Regions from separate parts of the Microbacterium sp. UBA3394 genome, predicted to be linked through region 1. Evidence: predicted binding sites of a transcription regulator. Region 1 holds the regulator's gene; the other holds the start of a gene.
What was found. The regulator HrcA, encoded in region 1, represses chaperone genes, less so after heat shock. The targets are predictions, from matches to a motif close to TTNGCACTCGNNNNNNNCGAGTGCNAA.
Positions count from the first base shown of each region.

Region 1 (7,179 bases):
GATCGGGGTTTCCAGCCCCGAACCGATCCCCACGCAGGGACTCGGAGTGGGGGAGGTGGGCTACCTCATCACCGGTGTCAAGGATGTGCGGCAGTCCAAGGTCGGCGACACCATCACCGATCAGCGCAAGCCGGCGGCCGACGCCCTCCCGGGGTACACCGACCCGAAGCCGATGGTCTTCTCCGGCATCTACCCGATCGACGGGAGCGACTACGCGGATCTGCGCGAGGCGCTCGACAAGCTGAAGCTCTCCGATGCGTCTCTGCAGTATGAGCCGGAGACCTCGGTGGCCCTCGGATTCGGCTTCCGCTGCGGGTTCCTCGGACTGCTGCATCTGGAGATCATCACCGAGCGGCTCACGCGCGAGTTCGGACTCGACCTCATCACCACGGCACCCTCGGTGACGTACGACGTGATGACCGACACGGGTGAGACGGTCACCGTCACGAATCCGAGCGAGTATCCCGACGGGCGTGTCGCAGAGGTCTCGGAGCCGGTCGTCAAGGTCGGGATCCTGCTCCCCAAGGACTACGTGGGAACCGTGATGGAGCTCTGCCAGGCCAGGCGCGGCTCGCTGCTCGGAATGGACTACCTCAGTGAGGACCGCGTGGAGCTGCGCTACAACATGCCGCTGGGGGAGATCGTCTTCGACTTCTTCGATCAGCTGAAGTCGAAGACACAGGGATACGCGAGTCTCGACTACGAGCCGGCCGGTTCGCAGACCGCCGACCTGGTGAAGGTCGACATCCTCCTGCAGGGCGAGAAGGTCGATGCGTTCAGCTCGATCGTGCATCGGGAGAAGGCGTACGGCTACGGCACGATGATGACCGAGAGGCTGCGCAAGCTGATTCCCCGCCAGCAGTTCGAGGTGCCGATCCAGGCGGCCATCGGGGCGCGCATCATCGCCCGGGAGAACATCCGCGCCATTCGCAAGGACGTGCTGGCCAAGTGCTACGGCGGCGACATCTCCCGCAAGCGCAAGCTGCTGGAGAAGCAGAAGGAGGGCAAGAAGCGCATGAAGATGGTCGGTCGCGTCGAAGTGCCCCAGGAGGCGTTCATCGCCGCGCTGTCCGGTGACGTCGAGACGAAGAAGTAGGAGCTTCCGGCACTCACCGGATGCTCGGGAGCGGATCGGTAGGCTCGACACATGCGCCGCGGAACCTTCAAGGACGACACGGTCGACTACGCAGCCGTCGGGGCGACGCAGGCGCCTGACCTCATGCACTTCCCGCCGGAGCGGAGCATCCCCGCCGAGCAGGCGTGGCGGATCGGATCGGGGGAGTCGCGCTTCCGCAGCGCGGGCGAATCGCTGCTGTCATGGACGGCGCAGCGCGGGTCGGGACTCACCCTCAGCGATGTGCGCCCCGCGCCCGGGCCGATGTACTCGGGCGTGAGCTTCGATGCCGAGGGTGCACCGATCGCACCCAGTCGCACCGAGGCGGATCAGCGGTTCGACACCGACGGCACCCCGTTCGTCGGTGCGGGCACCTCCATCCGGCTCGCCGGCCGAGTCGCGGGCATGAGCGTCGACGCGGAACTCCGGGTGATCTTCGCGGTGGAGGAGCCGCGACGGATCGGCTTCGCCCTCGGCACGGTGGGCGGCTCGGTCGTCAGCGGCGAGGAGTCCTTCATGATCGAATGGCACGACAACGACGAAGTCTGGTTCACCGTCCGAGCCTTCGATGCGCCGCGCGCGACGCTGTACCGACTGATCCCCGCCCTGACGCGCCGCCGGCGTCGCGAACTCTTCACGCGCTATCTGCGGGCGATCTCGCCGCTCTACACGACGCCCGCGTGAGTGCGGATCGAGCGCGCTGATGGGCGCTGCGCTTCCTCTCGGTGATCCCGCTCCCGCGGACGGGATGCTGCCCGATGATCTCGTCCTCGACGGCGAGACCGTCTTCGGCGCGTATCTGCACGTGCCGTTCTGTCGCGTGCGCTGCGGATACTGCGATTTCAACACCTATACGGCCGGGGAGCTGCGCGGTGCGCGGCAGGACGCGTACGCCGACACGCTCGCGGAGGAGGTGCGGCTCGCAGGACGCGTTCTGGCCCATCGCGGGCCGTTGCGGGAGGCGTCGACGGTGTTCTTCGGCGGCGGGACCCCGACCCTCCTGCCAGCCGGCGACCTCGCTCGCATGCTCGAGGGGATCCGAGACACCTTCGGGATCGCGAAGGGCGCGGAGGTGACCGTCGAGGCCAATCCCGACACGGTCACCTCCGCCGTCGTCGACGAGCTCGCCGACGCGGGCGTCACCCGCATGTCGATCGGCATGCAGTCTGCGGTCCCGCACGTGCTGGCCGCTCTGGATCGCACGCACCGCCCGGAGAACGTCGGCCAGGCCGTGGCCGCCGCGCGCGCCGCGGGTTTGGGCGTGAGCGTCGACCTGATCTACGGCGCGCCGGGGGAGAGCCTCTCGGACTGGTCGCGCTCGGTCGACGCTGCGGTCGCCCTGGAGCCCGACCACATCTCCGCCTACGCCCTGATCATCGAGGACGGCACCAAGCTCGCGCGCCAGATCCGGCGCGGCGAGGTGCCGGCACCCGACGACGACCTGCAGGCGGACATGTACGAGGCCGCCGAGACGGCCTTCGCTGTGGCGGGGCTGGAGTGGTATGAAGTCTCCAACTGGGCACGGCGGGAATCCGACCGGTCGAGGCACAACCTCGCCTATTGGCGGGGTACGGACTGGTGGGGGTTCGGGCCCGGGGCGCACAGCCACATCGGCGGCCTCCGCTGGTGGAACGTCAAGCACCCCGCCGCCTACGCCGCGCGGCTGAGCGAGGGGTCGTCTCCCGCGGCCGGACGCGAGCGACCGGACCGTTCCTCGCGGGACCTCGAGACCGTGCTGCTGCGTTCGCGTATCCGCGAGGGGCTCCCGATCGCCCTCGTGCCCCGCGACCGGCGCGGCGCGGTGCCGGGGCTCATCGCCGACGGCCTGATCGATGGGGCGAGCGCGATCGGCGGCACGATCGTGCTCACCCTTCGCGGCCGGCTGCTCGCCGACGCCGTCGTGCGCGCCCTCACGGACTGACGGGCGGGCCCGACGCGCGCTCCGACGGTCGGCGCGATAGAATTGGCACTCACTCGAGACGAGTGCCAGTGCACGCCGGACACGTATGCGGGAGGATCCATGGTCAGCGCACGCGGACTGGAAGTCCTCCGCGCGATCGTGCAGGACTACGTCGAGACGCGCGAGCCGGTCGGCAGCAAGTCGATCGTCGAGCGTCACGCCTTCGGGGTGTCGGCCGCCACGATCCGCAATGACATGGCGATGCTCGAGGACGAAGACCTCATCGCGGCACCGCACACCTCGTCCGGCCGGATTCCCACCGACAAGGGATACCGCGTCTTCGTCGACCACCTCGCCGAGGTTCGTCCGCTCTCGCCCGCGCAGCGGACGGCCATCGCCGCCTTCCTCGAAGCGCCGGGAGATCTCGACGACCTCATGGTGCGCACGGTCCGGGCGCTGACCCAGCTGACCGGCCAGGTCGCCATCGTGCAGTATCCCTCCTTCGCCCAGGCGCATGTGTCCCACATCGAGCTGGTCGGGCTGGATGCGGGGCGCATGCTCGTTGTGATCGTCACCGACACCGGCCGCGTGTCGCAGCGGCTCGTCTTCCTCCCGCGCGATCCCGCCGAGGATGAGATCGTGCGCCTGCGGGCGGCGATCGCCGATCTCATCGTCGGCCGCCCCATCCGGGACGGTGCACACGCGATCGCCGAACGCCTTGCTTCGGCTGGAGGCGACCACCGCTCGCCCGATGACGCTGTGATCGATGTGATCGCGATGATCGTGGCGGAGGAACTCGACGAATTCCGGCAGGACAGACTCGTGATGGCGGGAACGGCCAATCTCGCACGGCGCGAGTCGGATTTCCGCGGAAGCATCTATCCGCTGCTCGAGGCGATCGAGGAGCAGGTGACGCTCATGCGCCTCATGGGCGAGATGGTGGCCGACGAGCACGGTCTCGCCGCGAGCATCGGACGCGAGAACGAGCCCTTCGGTCTCGCGGAGGCGTCGGTCGTCGCGGGCGAGTACGACGCGTCCGGTGCCCGGGCGCGTGTCGGCGTGCTCGGGCCGACTCGCATGGACTATCCGAGCAACCTCGCATCGGTGCGCGCGGTGGCGCGCTACCTGTCGCGGCTGCTCGAAGAAGACGAAGGCGCCCGCTGAGGCGCTCGAACACAGACGATCCCGTGGCGACACGGGTGGGAAGGCGAACGTGGCTGACCACTACGAAGTGCTGGGTGTCTCGCGAGACGCGAGCCCCGACGAGATCAAGAAGGCCTATCGGCGACTGGCGCGGGAGCTGCACCCCGACGTGAACCCGGGGGATGACGCCGCTGAGCGGTTCAAGTCGGTGACGCACGCGTACGACGTGCTGAGCGATCCCGATCAGCGAGCACGCTACGACATGGGCGGCGACTCGCCGTTCGGCGGTGGTGGCGCCGCCGGATTCGGATCCTTCGGCGACATCTTCGAGACGTTCTTCGGTGCCGCGGGCGGCGGCGGATCGCGAGGTCCGCGTCCCCGCTCCCGGCGTGAGCGGGGACAGGATGCGCTCGTGCGCGTCACGCTCGATCTCGGCGACGTCGTGTTCGGCGTCCACCGCGACATCGAGGTCGACACGGCCGTGCTGTGCGAGACCTGCGACGGCTCCTGCTGCCAGCCGAACACGCAGCCGGTCACGTGCGACATCTGCCACGGCTCGGGCCACGTCCAGCAGCAGGTGCGGAGCCTGCTCGGCAATGTCGTGACGAACGCGCCGTGCCGGGTGTGCCAGGGTTACGGAACGACCATCCCCTACCCGTGCGCGACCTGCCAGGGGCAGGGGCGGGTTCGGGCGCGTCGCAACGTGTCCCTCGACATCCCCGCGGGCGTGGAGACCGGCCTGCGGCTGCAGCTCCCCGGTTCGGGAGAGGTGGGACAGGCCGGTGGCCCCAACGGCGACCTCTACATCGAGGTGTCGGTGAAGGACCACGAGACCTTCAGCCGCGAGGGGGACGACCTGCTGGCGACGTTGGAGGTGTCGATGCCCGATGCCGTCCTCGGCACGACGACGACCATCGATTCCCTCGACGGCACGGTCGACCTGGAGATCCGGCCGGGTGTGCAGGCGGGCGATGTCCTGACCATCAAGGGGCGGGGCATCACCCCGTTGCGCGGCAGCCAGCGGGGCGACCTCCGCGTCGGAGTGCACGTCGTGACCCCGACCCGCCTGGACCACAAGGAGCGGGCGCTCATCGAGGACTTCGCCAAGCGGACGAAAGCGCCCGCGCCCAAGCTCGCGGAATTCCACCAGGGCCTGTTCGCGAGGCTGCGGGACCGCCTCCGGAACGGCTGACCGATGCCGCTGCACTTCGTCGTCGACGGGGGCACCGCGCTCGACGGTGACGAGGTCGTGCTCACGGGGCCCGAGGCGCATCACGCCGCCGCCGTGCGTCGGGTGCGCGTCGGTGAGGCCGTGACCGTCGGCGACGGCCGCGGCGCGTGGCTGTCGGGTGAGGTCGCCGAGGTGTCGCCGCAGCGGGTGACCGTCGTCATCACGCACCGGCGGACGGTGCCCGCGGCCGCTCCGCGACTCGTGCTGGTGCAGGCGCTCGCGAAGGGCGACAGGGACGAGCTCGCCGTGCAGGCCGCCACCGAGATCGGTGCGGATGCGATCATTCCGTGGCAGGCCTCGCGCAGCGTCTCCCGCTGGCAGGGCGCGAAGATCGAGAAGGGCCGTGCGCGCTGGTCGTCGATCGTGCGGGAAGCGGCCAAGCAGGCGCACCGCGCCTGGATCCCCGAGGTGACCGCCCCGGTGTCGACCGCCGACCTCGCGGCGCGCGCGGAGCACGCGCGACTGCTCGTGCTCGTCCCCGACGCCGCCGACCCGCTCACCGGCGTCTCCTTCGACCCGCAGGACACCACCGACGTGCTCGTGATCGTCGGACCGGAGGGCGGGGTGACGCCCGAGGAGGTCGATCGGCTGCGGTCGGCCGGAGCGCGGCCGGTGCGACTCGGGGAGAATGTGCTGCGCACCTCCACCGCCGGACCCGCCGCGCTTGCGCTGGCCAGTGCGGCGATGCACCGCTGGTGACCGGACCTCACGCCGCGGCGGCGGCGGGCGCCGATAGACTCGCGGTATGACGGAATCGTCTGTTTTCACCCGCATCCTGCGTGGCGAGATCCCCGCGGAGATCATCGCCCAGACCGACAACGCCTTCGCGATCCGCGACATCGCACCGCAGGCGCCGGTTCACCTGCTCGTGATCCCGAAGACCGAGCGGTACCGCGATGTCGTCGAACTGGCCGAAGGCGACCCCGCACTGCTCGCCGAGGTGGTCGGACTGGCCCGCACGGTCGCCGACGAGCACGCGGACGGCCAGTTCCGGCTCGTGTTCAACACCGGCGCTGCGGCCGGGCAGACCGTCTTCCACGTGCACGCCCATGTGCTCGCCGGACAGTTGGAGGAGAAGACCCTCGGTGCCTGAACAGGAACCCACCGTCGACCGCGTCTACGCGGACGGCGTCGCGATGGTGCAGCTTCTCGGCCCGCAGGACCGTCTGCTGCGAGTCGTCGAGCGCGAGCACCCGGAGGTGGATGTGCACGTGCGCGGCAACGAGATCACGCTCACGGGCGGAGCCGGCGCCGTCGCGTCGGCGCGCACGCTCGTCGACGAGCTCCTCGCCATGACCCGAGCCGGCCACGACATGGCACCGACCGACGTGTCCTCGAGCAGCCGCATCCTGCGTGCCGACGGCGGCATGCGACCGTCCGAGGTGCTCGGCGAGCAGATCCTGTCGTCGCGGGGGAAGGTCATCCGTCCGAAGACCCTCGGGCAGAAGGCGTACGTCGACGCCATCGACGAGAACACGATCGTCTTCGGCATCGGCCCGGCCGGAACGGGCAAGACCTACCTGGCGATGGCGAAGGCCGTGCAGGCGCTTCACCGCAAGGAGGTCAGCCGCATCATCCTCACGCGGCCCGCGGTCGAGGCGGGGGAGCGCCTGGGGTTCCTCCCCGGCACCCTGACGGACAAGATCGATCCGTATCTGCGCCCGCTGTACGACGCCCTGAACGAGATGATGGATCCCGAGATCGTGCCGAAGCTCATGGCGACCGGCACCATCGAGGTGGCGCCGCTGGCGTACATGCGCGGACGTACGCTCAACGACTCGTTCGTGGTGC
Region 1 covers NZ_DEPK01000002.1:4,606-11,784, reverse strand. Annotated here, with positions in the region: gene lepA (translation elongation factor 4) at 1-1,096, shown strand, start outside; gene B4E30_RS00070 (DUF1990 family protein) at 1,148-1,798, shown strand; gene hemW (radical SAM family heme chaperone HemW) at 1,818-3,035, shown strand; gene hrcA (heat-inducible transcriptional repressor HrcA) at 3,135-4,178, shown strand; gene dnaJ (molecular chaperone DnaJ) at 4,228-5,349, shown strand; gene B4E30_RS00050 (16S rRNA (uracil(1498)-N(3))-methyltransferase) at 5,353-6,087, shown strand; gene B4E30_RS00045 (HIT domain-containing protein) at 6,134-6,481, shown strand; gene B4E30_RS00040 (PhoH family protein) at 6,438-7,179, shown strand, end outside.

Region 2 (7,179 bases), on a different contig from region 1:
CGAGGAAGGCGTCCAGCTCGCCGGTGAATTCGCCGAGCGTGTCGATCGACAGACCGGGCAGCGTGCCCTTCGCGCCGGTGAGCGAGCCCTCCGGGAACTCGTCGCCGAAGTTCGACAGGTTGCCGTCGACGAAGTACATGTTCTCGGCGGGGAACTGTCCGAACAGGCTCGGGAGGATCGTGGTGATCTCCTCGAACGTGATCAGCGCGATGGCGTCGGGGTCGGCTGCGAGCACCTCGTTGATCTGGGCGTCGAAGGTCGTGTCACCGGTGTTGTACGTCGGCTGCGCGACGACCTCGCCACCGGCCGCCTCGAACGCCTCCTGCACGTAGCCGGCGAGGCCGGTGCCGTAGGAGTCGTTCAGCACGATCATGCCGAGGGTCTGCGCGCCGTCCGCGGCGATGAGGTTCCCGAGGACCTCACCCTGCAGCACGTCGGACGGGGCGGTGCGGAAGTACAGGCCGCCGTCGTCGTACGTCGTGAACGCGTCGGACGTGTTCGCCGGCGAGAACTGGATGACGCCGGCACCGGTGACCTGGTCGATGAACTGCAGCGACACACCCGACGAGGCGGCGCCGATGATCGCGGAGACGTCCTCACCCAGCAGGCGCGGGATCTCGGTCTCGTAGGCCTTGTTGTCGGTGTCACCCGAGTCGCCGTAGACGACGTCCATGCTGAGACCGGTGGTGTCGGAGACCTCGTTGATCTGCGCGGCGGCGTAGGCCACACCAGCCTCTTCGGGCGGTCCCAGGAACGCGAGGTTTCCGGTCTGCGGAAGCGCCGTTCCGATCGTCAGGGTCATGTCTTCGACGGGACCGGCCGCATCGCCGCTGTCGCCGCTGTCGTCGCTGCCTCCCCCGGCACAACCCGCCAGGACGAGAGCGCTCACACCGAAGACGGCCAGGCCGCCGAGAGTGGTCGCGCGCGAACGTGTGATGACGCTCATGTTGCTCCTTGCTGTGTGTGTTTTCGCGGGAAGGCTCGGGCGCCCACCCAGTGATCACAACCTAGTCGCGCCGACGTCTCTGCGATGTTGCCGTTCGTTAACGATCTGTAACGGGAGGCGCGAGGAGGTCACGATCCGGCAACGACGGCACAGGAAGGAGGCCACGTTTCGTCTCGCTGCGCTCGCTCAACGACCGGAAGGGGAGGATCGGGAGGGGAGGACCGGGAGGAACTGCCACCCACCCCGGTCGTTGAGCGAGGAGCGCAGCGCCGAGACGAAACGCAGACCCGCGGAATACCCATAGGGGGTATCGTGTTCCACCAACAGCCGGCATCTCCGGCGAACGACCGCGACAGGAGGCACCATGAGCGCCGAGACCACCATCGACTACCTCGTGACGGGCATGACCTGCGGGCACTGCGAGCGCGCCGTCACCGACGAAGTCTCGCGCGTGCCGGGCGTGACCCGCGTCGACGTGAGCGCGGCGTCGGGGCGCCTCACGATCGCCACCGACGGCGCCGTCCCGGCCGATGCCGATGTGATCGCCGCGGTCGACGAGGCCGGCTACTCCGCAGTCCGCGCCTGATGTCCGCGTCGGCCGCCGAGGCCGCGCCCTCGCGCGTCGACCTCGACATCCAGGGCATGACGTGCGCGTCGTGCGCCGCCCGCATCGAGAAGCGCCTCAACCGCCTGGACGGCGTCACGGCGTCGGTCAACTACGCCACCGAACGCGCGCACGTCGAGTCGGCATCCGGTCTCACGCCCGAAGCGCTCATCGCCGAAGTGCAGCGCACCGGCTACGACGCATCGGTGCCGGCGCCCGAGCGATCCTCCGATGACGCGGATGCGCGCGCGCTGCGCACGCGGCTCCTCGTCGCGATCACCCTGGCCGTGCCCGTCATTGCGCTGTCGATGGTGCCGGCATGGCAGTTTCCGGGATGGCAGTGGGCCTCGCTCGCTCTTGCGCTCCCCGTGGTGACGTGGGCGGCATGGCCGTTCCACCGCGCCGCAGTGATCAATCTGCGGCACGGCGCGGCGACCATGGACACCCTGATCTCGCTCGGGGTGACAGCCGCGACACTGTGGTCGCTGTACGCGCTGCTGTTCACCGACGCGGGCATGATCGGCATGACGCACGGCTTCGTCTGGTTCAGCGCGTCGAGCGGACCGGCGGTCTACCTCGAGGTCGCAGCGGGCGTGACGATGTTCCTCCTCGCGGGCCGCTTCGCCGAAGTCCGTGCCAAGCGGCGGTCCGGCGACGCCCTGCGAACCCTCCTGCAGCTCGGCGCCAAGGACGCCGCCGTGCTGCGCAACGGCGTCGAGATGCGCGTGCCGATCACGTCCCTTCGGGTCGGCGACGAATTCATCGTGCGTCCCGGTGAGAAGGTGGCGACGGACGGGGTCGTGACCTCGGGCACCAGCAGCATCGACGCCGCCCTCGTCACCGGAGAGTCGGTGCCGGTCGACGTCTCCCCCGGCGACGCGGTCGTCGGCGCGACCCTCAACACGGGTGGGCGCCTGGTGGTGAAGGCGACGCGCGTGGGGTCGGACACGCAGCTGGCCCAGATGGCGCGCCTCGTCGAGGACGCGCAATCTCGCAAAGCGGATGTGCAGCGCCTGGCCGACCGGGTGTCGGCGGTGTTCGTTCCGGTCGTGATCGGGATCTCGGTCATCACCCTCGTCGCGTGGCTCGTGCTCGGCGGCTCCGCGCAGGCCGCGTTCACGGCCGCCGTGGCGGTGCTCATCATCGCCTGCCCCTGCGCGCTCGGACTCGCCACCCCGACCGCCCTCATGGTCGGCACCGGCCGCGGCGCCCAGCTCGGCATTCTCATCACCGGCCCCGAGGTGCTCGAGTCGACCCGCCGGGTCGACACCATCGCGCTCGACAAGACGGGCACCGTGACCACCGGACGCATGTCGGTCATCGACGTCACGGCAGCGACCGGGGAGGACGCCGACGAGGTGCTCCGCGTCGCCGCCGCCGTGGAAGACGCCTCCGAGCACCCGCTCGCCCTGGCGATCGTCGCGGCCGGCCGGCGGAACGGACCGCTCCCGATGATCGATGCGTTCCGGGCGACCGCCGGGTCCGGCGTCTCGGCCGTCGTCGACGGACGTGCGGTGCTGGTGGGCAGCGCGTCGTTCCTGCGCTCCTGGGCGGTCACACCGATCGAGACAGACACCGAGGGCCTCACGACCGTGCACGTGGCATGGGATGGCGCGGCCCGCGGCGCCATCTCGCTCGCCGACGGCGTGAAGCCCACCAGCGCGGAGGCGGTGCAGCGCCTGCGCGCGCTCGGCCTCGAGCCGGTGCTGCTCACCGGCGACGGCGAGTCCGTTGCTCGACGCGTCGCCGCCGAGGTGGGCATCGAGCGTGTCTCAGCCGGGGTCCTGCCGGAAGGCAAGGTCGACACGATCAACGCGCTTCAGAGCGAGGGACGGGTCGTCGCGATGGTCGGCGACGGGGTCAACGATGCCGCCGCCCTCGCGCAGGCCGACCTCGGCATCGCCATGGGCACCGGGACCGATGCCGCGATCGCCGCATCCGATCTCACCCTGGTTCGCGGAGACCTGCTCGCCGCCGTCGACGCGCTGCGACTGTCGCGCGCGACCCTGCGTACGATCAAGACCAATCTGTTCTGGGCGTTCGCCTACAACACCGCCGCGATCCCCCTGGCCGCCCTGGGCCTGCTGAACCCGATGATCGCCGGGGCCGCGATGGCGTTCTCCAGCGTCTTCGTCGTCGGCAACAGCCTGCTGCTGCGCCGCTTCCGCGCGACCGCACCGACACCGAAGGAGTCCCGATGACCGACACCGCCCCGATCACCGACGGCGCGCACGCCCACCACGGCTACATCAGCGACAAGGCCCGCTACCTCAATCGCCTGAAGCGGATCGAGGGGCAGGCGCGCGGCATCCGCACGATGGTCGAGGATGAGCGCTACTGCATCGACATCCTGACGCAGATCAGCGCCCTCACCAGCGCGCTGGAGACCGTGGCGCTGGGGCTCCTCGACGACCACCTGCGTCACTGCGTGGTCGACGCCGCGCGAGCCGGAGGCCCCGAGGCCGAGGAGAAGATCGCGGAGGCATCGCAGGCCATCGCGCGCCTCGTGCGGTGACGCGCTCCGTTACGTGAAGTCGGCCACGTCCGACACCGTGCGGCGCGACCGGCGCGCGGCCGACACGGAGTCCGCCGACAGGATCACCAGCGCCGCCCAGACCAGCGCGAAGCCGATCCAGCGCTCCGGCGGCATGGGCTCCTGCAGGATCCACACCCCGATCGTGAACTGCAGGATGGGGGCGACGAACTGCAGGAGGCCGATGACGGTCAGCGGAACCCGGCGCGCGCCCGCGGCGAACAGCAGCAGGGGCGTCGCCGTCATCACCCCCGCCAGAAGCAGCAGCACGGTGTGCACGGCTCCGGCCGTGCCGAGTGTGAGACCGGCCGTCACCCCCACCGCGATCAGCTGGATGATGGCGACCGGGGTGAGCCAGAGCGATTCGAGCGTGAGCCCGCTCACCGCGTCGACGGAGGGGCCGATCTGCTTCTTGACGAGCCCGTACAGTCCGAAGGATGTCGCCAGCGACAGTGCGATCCACGGGAACGCACCGTAGCCCGCCACGATCACCCCGACCGCGGCGGCCGCGATGCCGAGCGCGATCCACTGCGTGACACGCAGCCGCTCCCGGAGGATGAGGACGCCCAGGAGCACGGTCAGGATCGGATTGATGAAGTATCCGAGACTCGTCTCGATCACGTGCCCGGTCAGGGTCGCGATGAGGAACACCTGCCAGTTGACGTAGATGAGCAGGCCCGCCACCACCGTCCAGCCGACGAGACGTCGCTGCCGGAGGATCGCCACCAGCCGAGGCCACGTGCGCGTGACGGTCAGCAGCATCGCGCAGAACACCAGCGACAGCAGGATGCGCCACGCGACGACCTCCCACGGCCCGGTGGGTGCGAGCGCGAGGAAGTACAGCGGCAGGAACCCCCACAGGAGGTACGCGACGAACGTGTACACGCCGCCCCACGCTCGCTCTCGCGAGGCGTCCGGCGGCGAGGCGCCTGCGTCGGCGGACGACGGAACGCCGACGCCCGCGGTCACGAGCGCGGTCTCCCCCAGGTCGGGGGCGTCTCGTGCTGCCTCGTCGGCGTCGCCGGCTCCCCCGGGGGGCTCGGGCGCGTCGAGGTTCACCGGTTCATCGTAGTCCCGACCTGCCGCGCCCGGTTGCGGCAGCGAAAAGGGCTCGGATGCCGAAGCATCCGAGCCCTTCGTCAAGCGGGGTGTCTCAGCGGACGACGACCGCCAGAACGTCGCGCGCCGACAGCACGAGGTACTCATCGGCACCGAACTTGACCTCGGTACCGCCGTACTTGCTGTAGATCACGCGGTCGCCGACGGCGACGTCGACCGGGACACGGTTGCCGTTGTCGTCGATGCGACCGGGACCGACCGCCACGACCTCGCCCTCCTGGGGCTTCTCCTTGGCGGTGTCGGGGATGACCAGACCGCTGGACGTGGTCTGCTCGGCCTCGACCTGCGTGATGACGATGCGGTCCTCGAGCGGCTTGATGGAAACCGACACGGGTCTACCTCTGCTTTCCTATGAGACGTCAAGACTCGTTAGCAAACTCGGAGTGAGAGTGCTAACGCAAGTCTAGGGAAGCGCTGGCACTCTTGCAACGCGAGTGCCAGATTTACGATCGACACGTATCAGCACGGCCCTGGCCGTCTCCCCTCATGTGTGTGTACGATGACAACACCGAGACCGGGTCAGCTGGGTGACCTGGCATCGGATGCAGACGACGGCGTTCGCCACCGTGATCGCTCCTCGTCTGCTGCACTGGGACACTGGGAACAACTGGGGTAATCACGAGCTCTCGCCAGCTCGCGCCCGATCCGTGGGGGGATCATGGCAACGGCGTATTTTCTGGGTATCGACGTCGGTACGAGCAGGACGGCGGCAGCGACCGCACGGTCCGCTCCCGACACCACACTCGACACCCGAAGCTTTCCGCTCGGACGCAGCACCGACAGTGCTCCGTCATCGGTGTTCGTCACCGCTGACGGCCTGCTCTTCGGAGACGCCGCCGAACGACGCGGCATCAGCCAGCCCGAGCGGCTCGTGCGCGAGTTCAAGCGCAGCATCGGCGACGACGTTCCGCTGTCGGTGGCGGGGCGGACTCTTCCGCCCGAGCAGCTCTATGCGCACACCGTCGCCTCGGTCATCGAGGCCGTCGTCGAGCGCGAGGGCTCGTCACCCGAGGGCACCATGCTCACCCACCCGACCGGGTGGGGCTCCCACCGGCTGGGCCTGATCCGCACCGCGCTGGGCCGCGCCGAGGTCGGCGAGGTGTCGCTGATCACCGAACCCGAAGCGGCCGCACGGCAGTACGAAGCCGGCCGGGTTCTGGAGCCGGGCCGCTCGCTCGCCGTCTACGACCTCGGCGGCGGCACGTTCGACTCCGTCATCCTCCGCAAGTCCGACGACGGCGGGTTCGCGCCCCTCGGCAGCGCGTCGGGAATCGACGACCTCGGTGGCGCCGACTTCGACGACGAGGTGCTCCGCCACGTGCTCCGCGCTGCGGGCGTGACCGCAGCCGACCTGCAGTCCGACGACGCCGACATGCGGCTGGCGCTGTCGCAGCTGCGCCGGGAGTGCGTCGACGCCAAGGAGGCGCTCTCGTTCGACTCCGACGTGACGATCCCGGTGCTCCTGCCCACGGGCGCGGCGAGCGTTCGCCTGACCCGTGCGGAGTTCGAGGACATGATCGCGCCGTCGGTGGAGCGCACGGCCGACACGCTCGAAGACACGCTCGAAGCCGCCGGTCTCACTCCCGACGACGTCGAGAGCATCCTGCTCGTCGGCGGATCATCTCGCATCCCGCTCGTCGCGCAGATGCTCTCCGAGCGCTTCGACCGTCCGATCGCGATCGATGCCGATCCGAAGTCCTCGATCGCCCTCGGCGCAGCGCGGGCCATCGCACCGGCCGCCGAGATCGGCGCGGGTCTCGCCCTGCTGCCGGCCGGGTCCGCCGCGGCACTGGTCGACGACGCCCCCGTCGCCGAGGCGGCCGATGTCGCCGAGGCACCCACGCCGCTTCCCGCTCGCCGGTCTCGGGCGATCCCGATCGCGGCGTCCGCAGCGGGCGCGCTCGTGCTCGCGAGCGGCCTCGTGCTCGCGAACGCGACCGGACTCGGCAACAGCACCCTCGCCGCCGGCTCGAGCCA
Region 2 covers NZ_DEPK01000166.1:1,075-8,253, reverse strand. Annotated here, with positions in the region: partial or broken gene B4E30_RS09810 (ABC transporter substrate-binding protein) at 1-946, opposite strand, end outside; gene B4E30_RS09805 (heavy-metal-associated domain-containing protein) at 1,311-1,532, shown strand; gene B4E30_RS09800 (heavy metal translocating P-type ATPase) at 1,532-3,751, shown strand; gene B4E30_RS09795 (metal-sensitive transcriptional regulator) at 3,748-4,065, shown strand; gene rarD (EamA family transporter RarD) at 4,075-4,968, opposite strand; gene groES (co-chaperone GroES) at 5,237-5,533, opposite strand; gene B4E30_RS09780 (Hsp70 family protein) at 5,861-7,179, shown strand, end outside.
Region 2: groES (co-chaperone GroES) is a predicted target of HrcA. The motif match lies at 5,617-5,643, and genes of this name have one in related genera.